2 linked regions of the Thioclava sp. GXIMD2076 genome follow. The protein of the gene in region 2 interacts with the protein of the main gene of each other region in a pairwise test. Links are inferred from orthologs where the notes say so. Each region holds a gene or a part of one and is shown on either strand. Other genes may lie near its edges.

Region 1 (3,507 bases), 180 kb from region 2 along the record:
AAGGCTCGAAGGCGCGGGTCATTGAGACCGCTGGCACAGGGCCCACCTCGATCCGGTCCACACCCGCTCCTGCGACCGACCAGACACCGGCAAAGACGCTCTCCTGCACCATCAGTGCAGGGATGCCACGGATCTTCATGGCAACTTCGCCCTGCCCCATCGTCTCGGCGATCAGGGCGCGGTTGGGCGCATCCAGCCCCGACAGATCGAAGCTCGCCATACCGCCTCTGGCACAGGCCTCGGCGGCCTTGGCGATATCGGCCAGCGTCTTCAGCGCAGGGGTCACAGCGGAGGGGTCATCGACCTCGGGCATATGCGCAGAATAGGTGCGCATACCCGAGGGCAACTCCATATATTCCAGCTCCTCGCCGGTTTCCTGAGAGCCGGGACCAAAGCCCATAGGCGGCAGATGGAAGTTACTCACCATGGGATCAACCTTTCAGATCAAGGATATGCGAGGTGCGGGCGATATAGTCATCCCAGTCACGCACTTTCTCGATGGCCCCCAGATAGGTGCCGTCGCGGTAAAACAGGAAGCCCGGGGTCTTCAGCGCGCGGGTCTCCTGGCGTAGCTCGGCCTCGATCGCGTCATCGATCACCGCACAGTCGAACATGTTCTGGAAGGTCATCCGCAGCTCGGGCAGAACCACCGCCGCATCGGGCGTCTCCAGATTGCGCTTGGCATCCCCGGGCACAAAGAGGCAGTGCACCCCTTCGGCGCCGGTGAACTCGGCCACCGCCTCCATCGTGGCAAGGCGGGGATAGGAGAACTCGTTACTCAAACGCTGCACGAGGGGATGGACCTCTCCCGAGGGAGTCACGTCACTGGGCATTACGAAATCATGCATGGGATAATCCTTCAGGCGGTCTTGCGCCCCTGCGCGGCAGCAGCAGCCAGATGGGGGGGAAGTTCGGGGGTGCGGGCTTCCAGATCGGCAAATGCCGCCCCCAGATCGCCGCCGGTCATCAGCGCGCGCAGGCCATCCAGGGCCGCCGAAATCTTGGCCGCCTCGCCGGCCGAAATCACCTCGCGTGCCGCCCCCAGAAAGACCAGAAGCCAGTCACCGGCCTCGGCCTCGGGGGTCAGCGACAGGTCGATGATCTGTGGCTGGCCATCCTCAATCACATCACCGCAGATGCCGTCCCGCGCAAGCAGCTGCAAAGGCACACCGACACACATCAGGCGCGCCCCTTGGCGGCCGGAGGAAAGAAGCGGTGATCACCGATACGGCAGGCATCTTCCGCGTCGGGGCGGCCCCCCTCATAGGCGCTGCGCTGGATGGAGATATCGGCGAGATCTCCACTCTCGGTGCGGCCTTCGGTCACGCCGATATCCCAGCGACCCAGCTCGCGGATACATTCGTCAATGGCAGGCAGGATCTGGGCCGAGGTCACGGCCCGCAATCCGCCACCATAATCCTCGATCTCCTCGGGCTGGCAACCGATCAGCGTGATGTAATCGGGCGCATGGCCCATCAGCTCGGCCGTTGCCAGCACGTCCTGAAACCCCGTCTGGTGCAGGCTCATCTTCTTGGCGCCCATGAAAGCGGGCACATCGCGGTCGCGCAGCGTGACCAGCGTGCCGGGCTCCAGCCCGAAATCCACGGCATCGAACACGATCAGCGCGTCGCAATCCTCGATGAAGGGCAGCAGATACAGACCCTGCGTGCCGCCATCCATCAGCCGCACATTCGCGGGCACAGCATGGGTCTGCGCCATCGTCTCGACGCAGCGCACCCCGAAGCCCTCATCGGCCCAGAGCACATTCCCGATTCCCAGAACTAGGATATTACGCGGTATCTGCGTGGTGGTGGCTGGCATGGCGTCCTCCTTTCGCCCGCTGGCAAGAGGCTTTGCGCCTCCGGTCGTTATGTGACCATATCCAGCAGGTCCCCAAAAAAGGAGCCCATCGCCATTAATCGCGTTATTTAATTATGATGTTGTTATTCATAAATAAAACATGAAAAGCTACATCCTGCGCCCAACTTAGGTAGAATGTAGCTTTCCAGTTTACTCGGAAAGAGGCTGCAAACTATCCAGCTTGCGGATCAGCGCTCCCAATCGCGTTCGGTCTCCAGTGCCTCTACATCGCGGTTGCAGGTCACGAGCGCACCTTGCAGGAAGCTCCCCTTGAAATGGGCGGCAAAATCCTTTTCCTCGAGCTTGCCGTCAATCCGCACTCCGTCCGCAGGCGAGCCGTGGCCGACATAGCGCAACTGCGCATCGCCCTGCTTGGTCCAGAAGAACGGAATCCGGTCGAAGCCCCCATCGGTCTCACCCAGAAGGAAGGCCGCAAGATGTGCGCCCTGATCGCCCGCATGGGCCCAATGCTCGATGCGCAACCGGCCCGAACCGTCACAGGCGGGATAGTTGGCGATATCGCCAATCGCGTAAATCGCGGGATCGGAGGTGCGGAAATAGGTATCCACCTGCACACCGTTCTCTTTTTCGGCCAGCTCCAGCCCCGCCGCCTTGGCCAGCGCCAGATCGGGCTTCACGCCTACACCCAGCACGACCATATCAGCGTCAATCTTGCGGCCATCCTTCAGCGTGACCTGTGCGCCGTCATAGCTGGTCAGCGTCGTTTCCAGATGGAAACTGACCCCATCCGCCTCGTGCTGGCTCTGAACGAAGTGACCGATCTCAGCGCCAAGGGTCTTCTCCATCGGCACCTTGTCCTGTGTGACCACATGGACCTTGCGATCCTTGGAGGCAAGCGCCCCTGCCGCCTCGAGCCCGATAAAGGACGAACCGAGCACCACGATCGATTTCGCCCGTTCCGCGCGCCCGAGGATGGCGCGGGCATCGGCTAGGCTGCGAAGAGTGAAAACCGCCTCATGGTCGGCACCGTCGAATTCGGGCGTAATCGGCGTGGCACCGGTGGCCAGAACCAGCGTCTCGTAAGGCAGCGTCTGCCCGTCCGACAGGCGCAGCTGTTTTTTCTGACGGTTGATCGCCTCGGCCTTCACCCCACGCAGGATCGTGGGGCGCGGATTGTGCGGATGGCCGAAGGGGAGTGCGGCCTCCTCGGGGTTCTTCGCGCCCGAAAGCACCTGTTTGGAGACAAAGGTCCGGTCATAAGGCGCATCGAGATCCTCGGTGATCAGCGTCACACGCGCACCTTCGCCTGCCGTCACGAAATGGTCGGCCACGGCATGGCCCGCGGCCCCCGCGCCCACCACCACGATCCTCTCACGGCTGCCGGAAGCATCCGGCGCTTCGGGCTGGCCCTGCTTGCCGGTGACACGCAAGATCCCCCCCGCGATCTCGACCTTGTAACAGCCAAGAGGCGTGATGGCGGGCGCACCGGTGGCCTCGCCGGTCTCGAGGTCAAACCGCGCATGGTGGAAGGGGCAGCGGATCTCGCCTTCCGCCACGATACCAGTGCCCAGATCGGCACCCAGATGGGTACAGCGTGCCGAGACAGCGAAGGCGCGATCCCCCTGCCGGACCACGGTGACCTCCTGATCGCCGAAGCTGCCGGTTAGCGGTTGGTTCTCTTCAAGC
Region 2 (8,095 bases):
GATCTGGCTCTGCACGATATCGATGCCGGTCACTTCCTCGGTGACGGTATGTTCCACCTGCACGCGCGGATTGACCTCGATAAAGTAGAACTCCTGGCTGTCCATATCCATCAGGAACTCGACCGTGCCCGCATTCTGGTAGCCCACCGCCTGACCGATCTTCAGGGCCAGCTGGCAGACCTCCTCGCGCTGGGCCTCCGAGAGATAGGGGGCAGGGGCGCGCTCGACGACCTTCTGGTTGCGGCGCTGCACGGTGCAGTCGCGTTCATAGAGGTGATAGAGCCCGCCATGGGTATCGCCCAGAAGCTGCACCTCGACATGGCGCGCGCGCAGGATCATCTTCTCGAGATAGCCCTCGCCATTACCGAAGGCGGCCTCGGCCTCACGACGGCCCTCGCGGACCTTCTCGACCAGTTCCTCGGGGCCATTGATCGGACGCATGCCGCGCCCGCCACCGCCCCACGAGGCTTTGAGCATCAACGGATAGCCGATTTCGGCGGCCTCTGCCTTGATCGCATCGAAATCATCGCCCAGCACCTCGGTCGCGGGGATGACCGGCACACCGGCCTTGATCGCCACGCGGCGTGCGGAGGCCTTGTCGCCCAGCGCACGCATCGTCTCGGCCTTGGGGCCGATGAAGGTGATGCCGTTCTTCGCACAGGCCTCGACGAAATCGGGATTCTCGGAGAGAAGGCCGTAGCCCGGATGGATCGCATCCGCCCCCGAGAGCTTTGCCACACGGATGATCTCGTCGATGGCGAGATAGGCACCCACAGGGCTGAGGCCGCGGCCGATCTGATAGGCCTCATCGGCTTTGAACCGGTGCAGGCCCAGCTTGTCCTCCTCGGCATAGACGGCGACCGTCTTCTTGCCGAGCTCATTGGCTGCACGCATAACACGAATGGCAATCTCGCCACGGTTGGCGACAAGGATCTTCTCGAACATAGCGCCTTACTCCTCCTACTCTTCCTTATGGCTAGCCTAGCGGTGCCGCGCTGCGGCGCAAGTGTGGAGGCTTTGAGAATATGCAAAACCGGAGAGTTTTATTTACCAAAACGACCAGTTTTTGCAGGCCTGGCGTGAACTGCCGAAATTTGCATCCAAAACACCGCGTCTCATGGCGGGAGCGGCCAGCCTATTGACAGCACGCGCGCTTCGGGCAAAGCAGAGGCCATGACGGATTTGCGCCCGGTGGGCTATATCATTGGTCTTCTGATTACCGCGCTGGGCATCTTCATGCTGATTCCGGCTGCGCTGGATCTGTATCGCGGCGACCCCAACTGGCAGGCCTTCACCGAGAGCGCGATGATCTGTGTGATCGTCGGCGGGCTACTGGCGCTGGCGGCCCATGACAGTCTGGGGCAGGTGCTGGATCTGCGGCAGAGCTTCGTGCTGACCAGCGGTGTCTGGGTGGCGCTGCCGGCAATGGGGGCGCTGCCTTTCATGATCGGGGCGCCGCATCTCTCGTTCACAGATGCCTATTTCGAGGCGATGTCGGGGATGACGACGACAGGCACCACGGTTATCCCAAAGCTCGACGATCTGCCCCATTCGGCCAATCTCTGGCGGGCGATCCTGCAATGGCTCGGGGGGCTCGGGATCATCATCGTCGCGATGATCTTCCTGCCGGTGATGAAGGTCGGGGGCATGCAGTTCTTCCGCTCCGAGGGTTTCGATACGCTGGGAAAGGTGCTGCCGCGCGCCCGCGAGATTTCCCGCGCGCTGATCCGTATCTATCTGGGGCTGTCGGTGCTCTGCTGCGGGGCGTTCATGCTGTCGGGGATGAGCTTCTATGATGCCATCCTGCATTCGCTGACCACCATCTCCACAGGCGGTTTTTCCAGCGAGGACAAGAGCTTCGGTGCGTTCCTCGGGGCACCCGAATATGTGGCCTCGGTCTTCATGCTACTGGCGGCGATGCCGTTCATCCGTTTCGTGCAGCTGGTGAAAGGCGATGCCGGTCCGATCTGGCGTGATCCTCAGGTGCGCGCCTTCCTTCGCTGGCATCTCTACGCGATCCTGATCATCGTCATCTACCGCCTGTTCCGCCACGAGGATCCGTTCTGGCCGACGCTGCGCGAGACGATTTTCAACGTCGTCTCGACCTTCACCGGCACGGGCTATTCCTCGGTCGATGTTACCCAATGGGGGCATCTGGCTTTTGTCATACTGATCGTTGTCGGGCTGATCGGGGGCTGCACCGCCTCGACGGGCTGTTCGGTCAAGGTCTTCCGCTATCTGATCCTGATCGAGTCGATCAAGGCACAGGTGCGCCGCCTCTATAGTCCGCATCGGGTGACGCTGATCCGCTATGACGGGCATCCCGTGACGGAAGATGTGGTCAACTCGGTGATGGCGTTCTTCTCCTTCTTCATTCTCAGCTTCGGCCTGCTGATCGTTGCACTGGCACTGACCGGGCTCGAAACACGCACGGCGGTTACCGCTGCATGGACGGCGATCGCCAATGTCGGGCCATGTTGGGGGCCGGAGGTGTCGGCCAACGGTTCAATCGTAAGCTTCCCCGAAACTGCCAAATGGCTGATGTCCTTTGGCATGTTTCTCGGTCGGCTGGAGCTTCTGTCGGTGCTAGTGCTGTTCCTGCCGCGATTCTGGCGGGCGTGAGCCGGAGCTGATCGGGCCTGTTCCAAGGCAGCAACGAAAAACGGCGCCCCGATCGGGGCGCCGTTTTGTTTTGCCATACAGCCCGATTTAGCCGAGCGCATCGTTGCAGCGTTTGCAGGTATGGGCGTGCTGGTGCGTGCCGACATCCGGCAGGATGCGCCAGCAACGTTCGCATTTCTCGCCCTCGGCCATCTCGAAGACCACGGCCACACCCGCCACATCGGGCAGGCGGAAGGCCTCGGCAGGGGCCGCATCCGCCGTCAGCGTGATGCCGGAGGTGATGCACAGATCCTCGAAGGGCACTGTTTTCAGCACGTCCAAAAGCTCCGCATCCTCCACATGCACAACGGGTGCCGCCTCGAGCGAGGCACCGATCACCTTGTCGCGGCGCTGCACCTCGAGGGCTGCGGTCACGGCACGGCGGGCACGGCGGATCGCCTCCCATTTCTGGGCCAGTGCGGCATTGCGCCACTCGGCAGGCGTCTCGGGGAAGTCCTCGAGATGGACCGAGGCCTCCGCACCCTCAAAGCGCGACAGCCAGACATCTTCCATCGTAAATGGCAGGATCGGCGCGAGCCATGTGGTCAGGCGATGGAACAGGATATCCATCACCGTGCGGGCGGCACGGCGGCGGGTGCTGTCTGCCGGGTCGCAATAGAGCGCGTCCTTGCGGATGTCGAAATGGAAGGCCGACAGCTCGATCGTGCAGAAGGTGAAGAGCTTCTGGAACACGGACTGGAAGTTGAAGGCGCGGTAATCTGCCTGGATTTCCGTGTCGAGCTCCGCCAGACGGTGCAGGATGAAGCGCTCGAGCTCGGGCATTTCCGAAACATCCAGACGCTCGCTCTCGTCGAAATCCTTCAGCGCGCCGAGCATATAGCGCAGCGTGTTGCGCAGGCGGCGATAGCTATCAGCCACGCCCTTGAGGATTTTCGGACCGATCCGCTGGTCGGCGGTGTAATCGGCCTGTGCCACCCACAGACGCAGGATATCGGCGCCATATTCCGAGATTACCTCTTGCGGCGCGACGGTGTTGCCGATGGATTTGGACATTTTCATGCCCTTCTCATCCAGCGTGAACCCATGGGTGACCACATTGCGATAGGGCGCACGGCCCTTGGTGGCCGAGGCCTGCAGGAGCGAGGAATGGAACCAGCCACGGTGCTGGTCGGTGCCTTCCAGATAGACATCCGCGATGCCATCGGGGGTGCCATCCTCGCGGTCACGCAGCACGAAGGCATGGGTGGACCCAGAGTCGAACCATACATCCAGCACGTCGAAGACCTGATTGTAGTCCTCGGGGTTCACGATGCCATCGAGCACGCGGGCCTTGAAGCCCTCTTCATACCAGACATCGGCGCCTTTTTCCTCGAAGGCTGCGGTGATGCGGGCATTCACTTCCGCGTTGCGCAGCAGGAAGTCCTCGGCATCGGGTTTGGCGCCGACTTTGGTAAAGCAGGTCAGCGGCACGCCCCAGGCGCGCTGGCGCGACAGAACCCAGTCGGGGCGCGTCTCGATCATCGAATGCAGGCGGTTCTTGCCGCGCTCGGGGGTGAAGGTCACCAGTTCCTCGATGGATTTCAGCGCGCGCTGACGGATGGTGTCACCATAGGTGCCCATGCCGTCCTCCATTTTCGCATCGATGGCGGCAAACCATTGCGGCGTGTTGCGATAGATCAGCGGTGCCTTCGAGCGCCAGCTATGCGGATAGCTGTGCTTCAGCTTGCCCTTGGACAGCAGCGCACCGGCATAGGCCAGCTGCTTGATGTTTTCCACATTGGCGGGCCCGTCCTTGCCATCATCGGCCACGATCTTCATGCCGGCAAAGAGCGGCAGATCAGCGCGATAGGAGCCATCGGCCTCGATGTTATAGGTCATCTTGAGGCCGAATTTCAGGCCCAGCTGATAGTCGTCATCACCATGCGACGGCGCGGTATGGACAAAGCCCGTGCCCGCATCATCGGTCACATGATCGCCCGGCAGCATGGGGACATCGTAATCCCACTCGCCATTGGCGCCTTCGACACCCGCATAGGGGTGGTTGAGGATCACGCCCTCGAATTCCGAAGTCGCCACATCGCGGATGCGCGAATAGCCCTCGACCTTGGCGGAATTCATCACATCATCGGCCAGCTTGTCGGCCAGCACGATCAGCTCGCCCGCTTCCGCCGTGGATTTTTCGGCGGGAATATCCACACGGTAGAGGCCGTAGGACATGGACGGGCCATAGGCCACCGCGCGGTTTTGCGGGATGGTCCAGGGCGTGGTGGTCCAGATCACGACCGAAGCGCCGTCCAGCACATCGGCCTTGGGCTTGAAGCGGACCCAGATCATGTGGCTCGTGTGGTCGTGATATTCGACCTCTGCCTCGGCCAGCGCGGTCTTCTCGACCGGCGACCACATCACGGGTTTCGAGCCCTGATAGAGCGTGCCATTCATCAGGAAGGTCATGAACTCTTCCGCGATCACGCGCTCGGCGTGGAAATTCATGGTCAGGTAGGGGTCGTCCCAATTCCCGTAAACGCCAAGGCGCTTGAATTCCTCGCGCTGGATATCGACCCAGCCTTCGGCAAACTTGCGGCATTCCTGACGGAAGTCGATGACCGGAACTTCGTCCTTGTCCTTGCCGGCCTTGCGGTATTGCTCCTCGATCTTCCATTCGATCGGCAGGCCGTGGCAATCCCAGCCCGGAACATAGCGCGCGTCATGGCCCATCATCTGGTGCGAACGGGTGATGATGTCCTTGATCACCTTGTTCAGCGCGTGGCCGATATGGAGATGCCCGTTGGCATAGGGAGGGCCGTCATGCAGCGTGAAGGGGGTGCGGCCTTGGGCTTTTTCGCGCAGCCGGTCATAGATGCCGATCTTCGCCCAACGCTCGAGCCATTCGGGCTCGCGCAGGGGCAGGCCCGCGCGCATCGGGAAATCGGTTTCGGGCAGGAAGACGGTATCGTGGTAATCGACGGATTTGTCGGTCGTGTCGGCACACATAGGGAGCATATCCTTGGAAGGGGATCGGTCGGGCGGCGCAGTGCCTGCCCGTCATCTGGCACACATCACCCGGCTACCCTGACGCGTCAGAGCGCCGGGCCGGTAATTCGCAGGATGTGGTCACAAAATGTCATGGGGGCCTTATAGGCGGGCCGGAGGGGCTGGGCAAGCGAATGCTTGCGGAGCGCGTCCCGATAGGGGGCTTATTTGTGGGGCGGTCGCAGGGGCGCTGCCCCTCTTGGCGCTTCGCGCCAATTCACCCCGGGATATTTGGAGACGCTGGAAGGCGGAAAGTAAAAAGGCACCCCGGAGGGTGCCTTCCTTCAGGTCGGGTCGGACGCGATCAGTTGCGCGCTTTGTCGACCAGCTTGCCTTTGCCGATCCAGGGCATCATCTCGCGCAGTTTCGCACCGGTCTGTTCGATCGGGTGCTCGTCATTGGCGCGGCGCGACGCTTTGAGGGTCGGTTGACCGACCGAGTTTTCGAGCATGAAGTCACGCACGAATTTGCCGGTCTGGATGTCCGTGAGGACGGCTTTCATGCGGGCTTTGGTTTCCTCGTAGGGGAGGATACGCGGGCCCGAGACATATTGGCCGTATTCCGCGGTGTTCGAGATCGAGTAATCCATGGTGGCGATACCGCCCTCATAGATCAGGTCGACGATCAGTTTCACTTCGTGCAGGCACTCGAAATAGGCCATTTCCGGCTCGTAGCCTGCCTCGACGAGGGTCTCGAAGCCGCAACGGATCAGTTCGACCAGACCGCCACAGAGAACGGCTTGCTCGCCGAAGAGGTCGGTTTCGCATTCCTGACGGAAATTGGTCTCGATGATGCCCGAGCGGCCGCCACCGATGGCCGAGCAATAGGACAGCGCGATGTCTTGCGCGCGGCCGGTTGCGTCGGTTTCGACTGCGAAGAGGCAGGGCACGCCGCCGCCTTTGACGTATTCGCCACGCACGGTGTGGCCCGGACCTTTGGGCGCCATCATGATGACATCGACGCCGGCTTTCGGCTCGATCAGGCCGAAATGCACGTTCAGGCCGTGGGCAAAGGCAATCGCTGCACCTTCGCGCAGGTTGTCATGCACATATTTCTTGTAGGTTTCGGCCTGCAGTTCGTCGGGCATGGCGAACATGATAACATCGGCCCAAGCAGCGGCTTCGGCGATGCCCATGACGGCCAGACCTTCTGCTTCGGCTTTCTTGGCCGAGGGTGAGCCTTCGCGCAGCGCGATGGCAAGGTTTTTTGCGCCCGAGTCGCGCAGGTTCAGCGCATGGGCGTGGCCCTGGCTGCCATAGCCGAGAATAGCAACTTTGAGATCCTTGATCAGGTTCACATCGCAGTCGCGATCATAGAATACACGCATGTTCTTTCCTCCACTTGCGGTTGGGGCCACAATACAGGTTCAGACAAAAATTCCCATGACGATCGGAATAAAATATGCGTAATATCGAAATTGTAATTCGTAATTTTCGATCTGGATGAAATATTCATGCAACTTGATGATGTGGATCGGCGGATCTTGCGCCATCTGATGGCCGATCCGGCGCAGAGCAATGCCGATCTGGCCGAGCGGGCGGGGCTGACCACGGCCACCTGTTGGCGCCGGATCGAGAAGATGCAGGCCGAGGGGGTCTTGCAGGGGCGGCAGGCGATCATCAACTGGCGGGCCTTGGGGTGGGAGGTCGAAGTGTCCTTGCGCTTCACGCTCGACAAGACAAATCCGCGGGCTTTCGACCAGTTTCTGGAGGCCGCCCGTAAGGTGCCGGAGGTGATCGAGATCCAGACCTTTCTTGGCCAGACCGATGTGCGGCTCAATGTGATTGCCCGTGACATGGCGCATTACCAGCAGATCTACCGTAGCCAGATCCTGTCCCTGCCGCATATCCAGGAGACCGACGCGCTGATGCTGATTTCCAAGGTGAAGGATAGCACGGAGTTGCCGCTATGATCGCGTTCGACGATATCGATCGTCAGATCCTGCGCGCGCTGGCCGAGGATGGAACGTTGAATGCAGGTGCTTTGGGGCGGCGGCTCGGGATGTCGCAGCCCTCCGCATGGCGGCGGGTGAAGCGGTTGCAGGATGCCGGCGTGCTGGCGGGCACGCGGGCGGTGATCGACCGTGCGGCGGTGGGCTTTGGCGTGACGGTGTTTCTGGGGATCAAGCTCGCCACGCGAGGCCGCGTTAGCCTCGAGGATTTCGAGCGCGCGGCAGGGGCGATTACGGAGGTGCAGGTGATCCAGCACGTTCTGGGCCAGTTCGATTACCGGTTGCAGGTGACCGCCCGTGACATTCCCGATTTCGAGCGGGTGCTCCGGCGGCGGATCATGACGCTTCCGGCGGTTGGTCATGTCGAAGCGAATGTGATGCTCTCCGAGGAGCGCCGTCTCGGACCGCTCGGGTAGTGCTCAAAAATACGCCGTTTGGTTACTTTATGAACATTCCGCCTCAATGATAGGGAAAATCAGGCTCTTGGCTTGG

Evidence for each region. The genes of interacting proteins can lie anywhere in the genome.
Region 1: the proteins of ileS (region 2) and WDB91_RS00995 interact in binary tests that used the Escherichia coli proteins (3 or more experiments, as listed by UniProt). The link is inferred for Thioclava sp. GXIMD2076 from one-to-one orthologs.

What each region holds. Positions count from the first base shown.
Region 1 is NZ_CP149932.1:184,279-187,785, forward strand. What follows is about bases 1-2,967. They hold WDB91_RS00995 (HyaD/HybD family hydrogenase maturation endopeptidase), read right to left. Parts: upstream 1,822-2,967; coding sequence 1,180-1,821; downstream 1-1,179. Other genes in these bases: WDB91_RS00980 (hydrogenase expression/formation protein), read right to left, coding at 1-427; WDB91_RS00985 (hydrogenase accessory protein), read right to left, coding at 432-848; WDB91_RS00990 (HypC/HybG/HupF family hydrogenase formation chaperone), read right to left, coding at 860-1,180; WDB91_RS01000 (FAD-dependent oxidoreductase), read right to left, coding at 2,049-2,967. Also shown: more of WDB91_RS01000, read right to left, coding at 2,968-3,507.
Region 2 is NZ_CP149932.1:3,845-11,939, reverse strand. What follows is about bases 2,510-5,961. They hold ileS (isoleucine--tRNA ligase), read right to left. Parts: upstream 5,614-5,961; coding sequence 2,710-5,613; downstream 2,510-2,709. Other genes in these bases: ilvC (ketol-acid reductoisomerase), read right to left, coding at 5,957-5,961; WDB91_RS00060 (TrkH family potassium uptake protein), read left to right, coding at 2,510-2,622. In the rest of the region: WDB91_RS00065 (pyruvate carboxylase), read right to left, coding at 1-945; more of WDB91_RS00060, read left to right, coding at 1,174-2,509; more of ilvC, read right to left, coding at 5,962-6,979; WDB91_RS00045 (Lrp/AsnC family transcriptional regulator), read left to right, coding at 7,106-7,564; WDB91_RS00040 (Lrp/AsnC family transcriptional regulator), read left to right, coding at 7,561-8,019. UniProt on the Escherichia coli protein: Catalyzes the attachment of isoleucine to tRNA(Ile). As IleRS can inadvertently accommodate and process structurally similar amino acids such as valine, to avoid such errors it has two additional distinct tRNA(Ile)-dependent editing activities.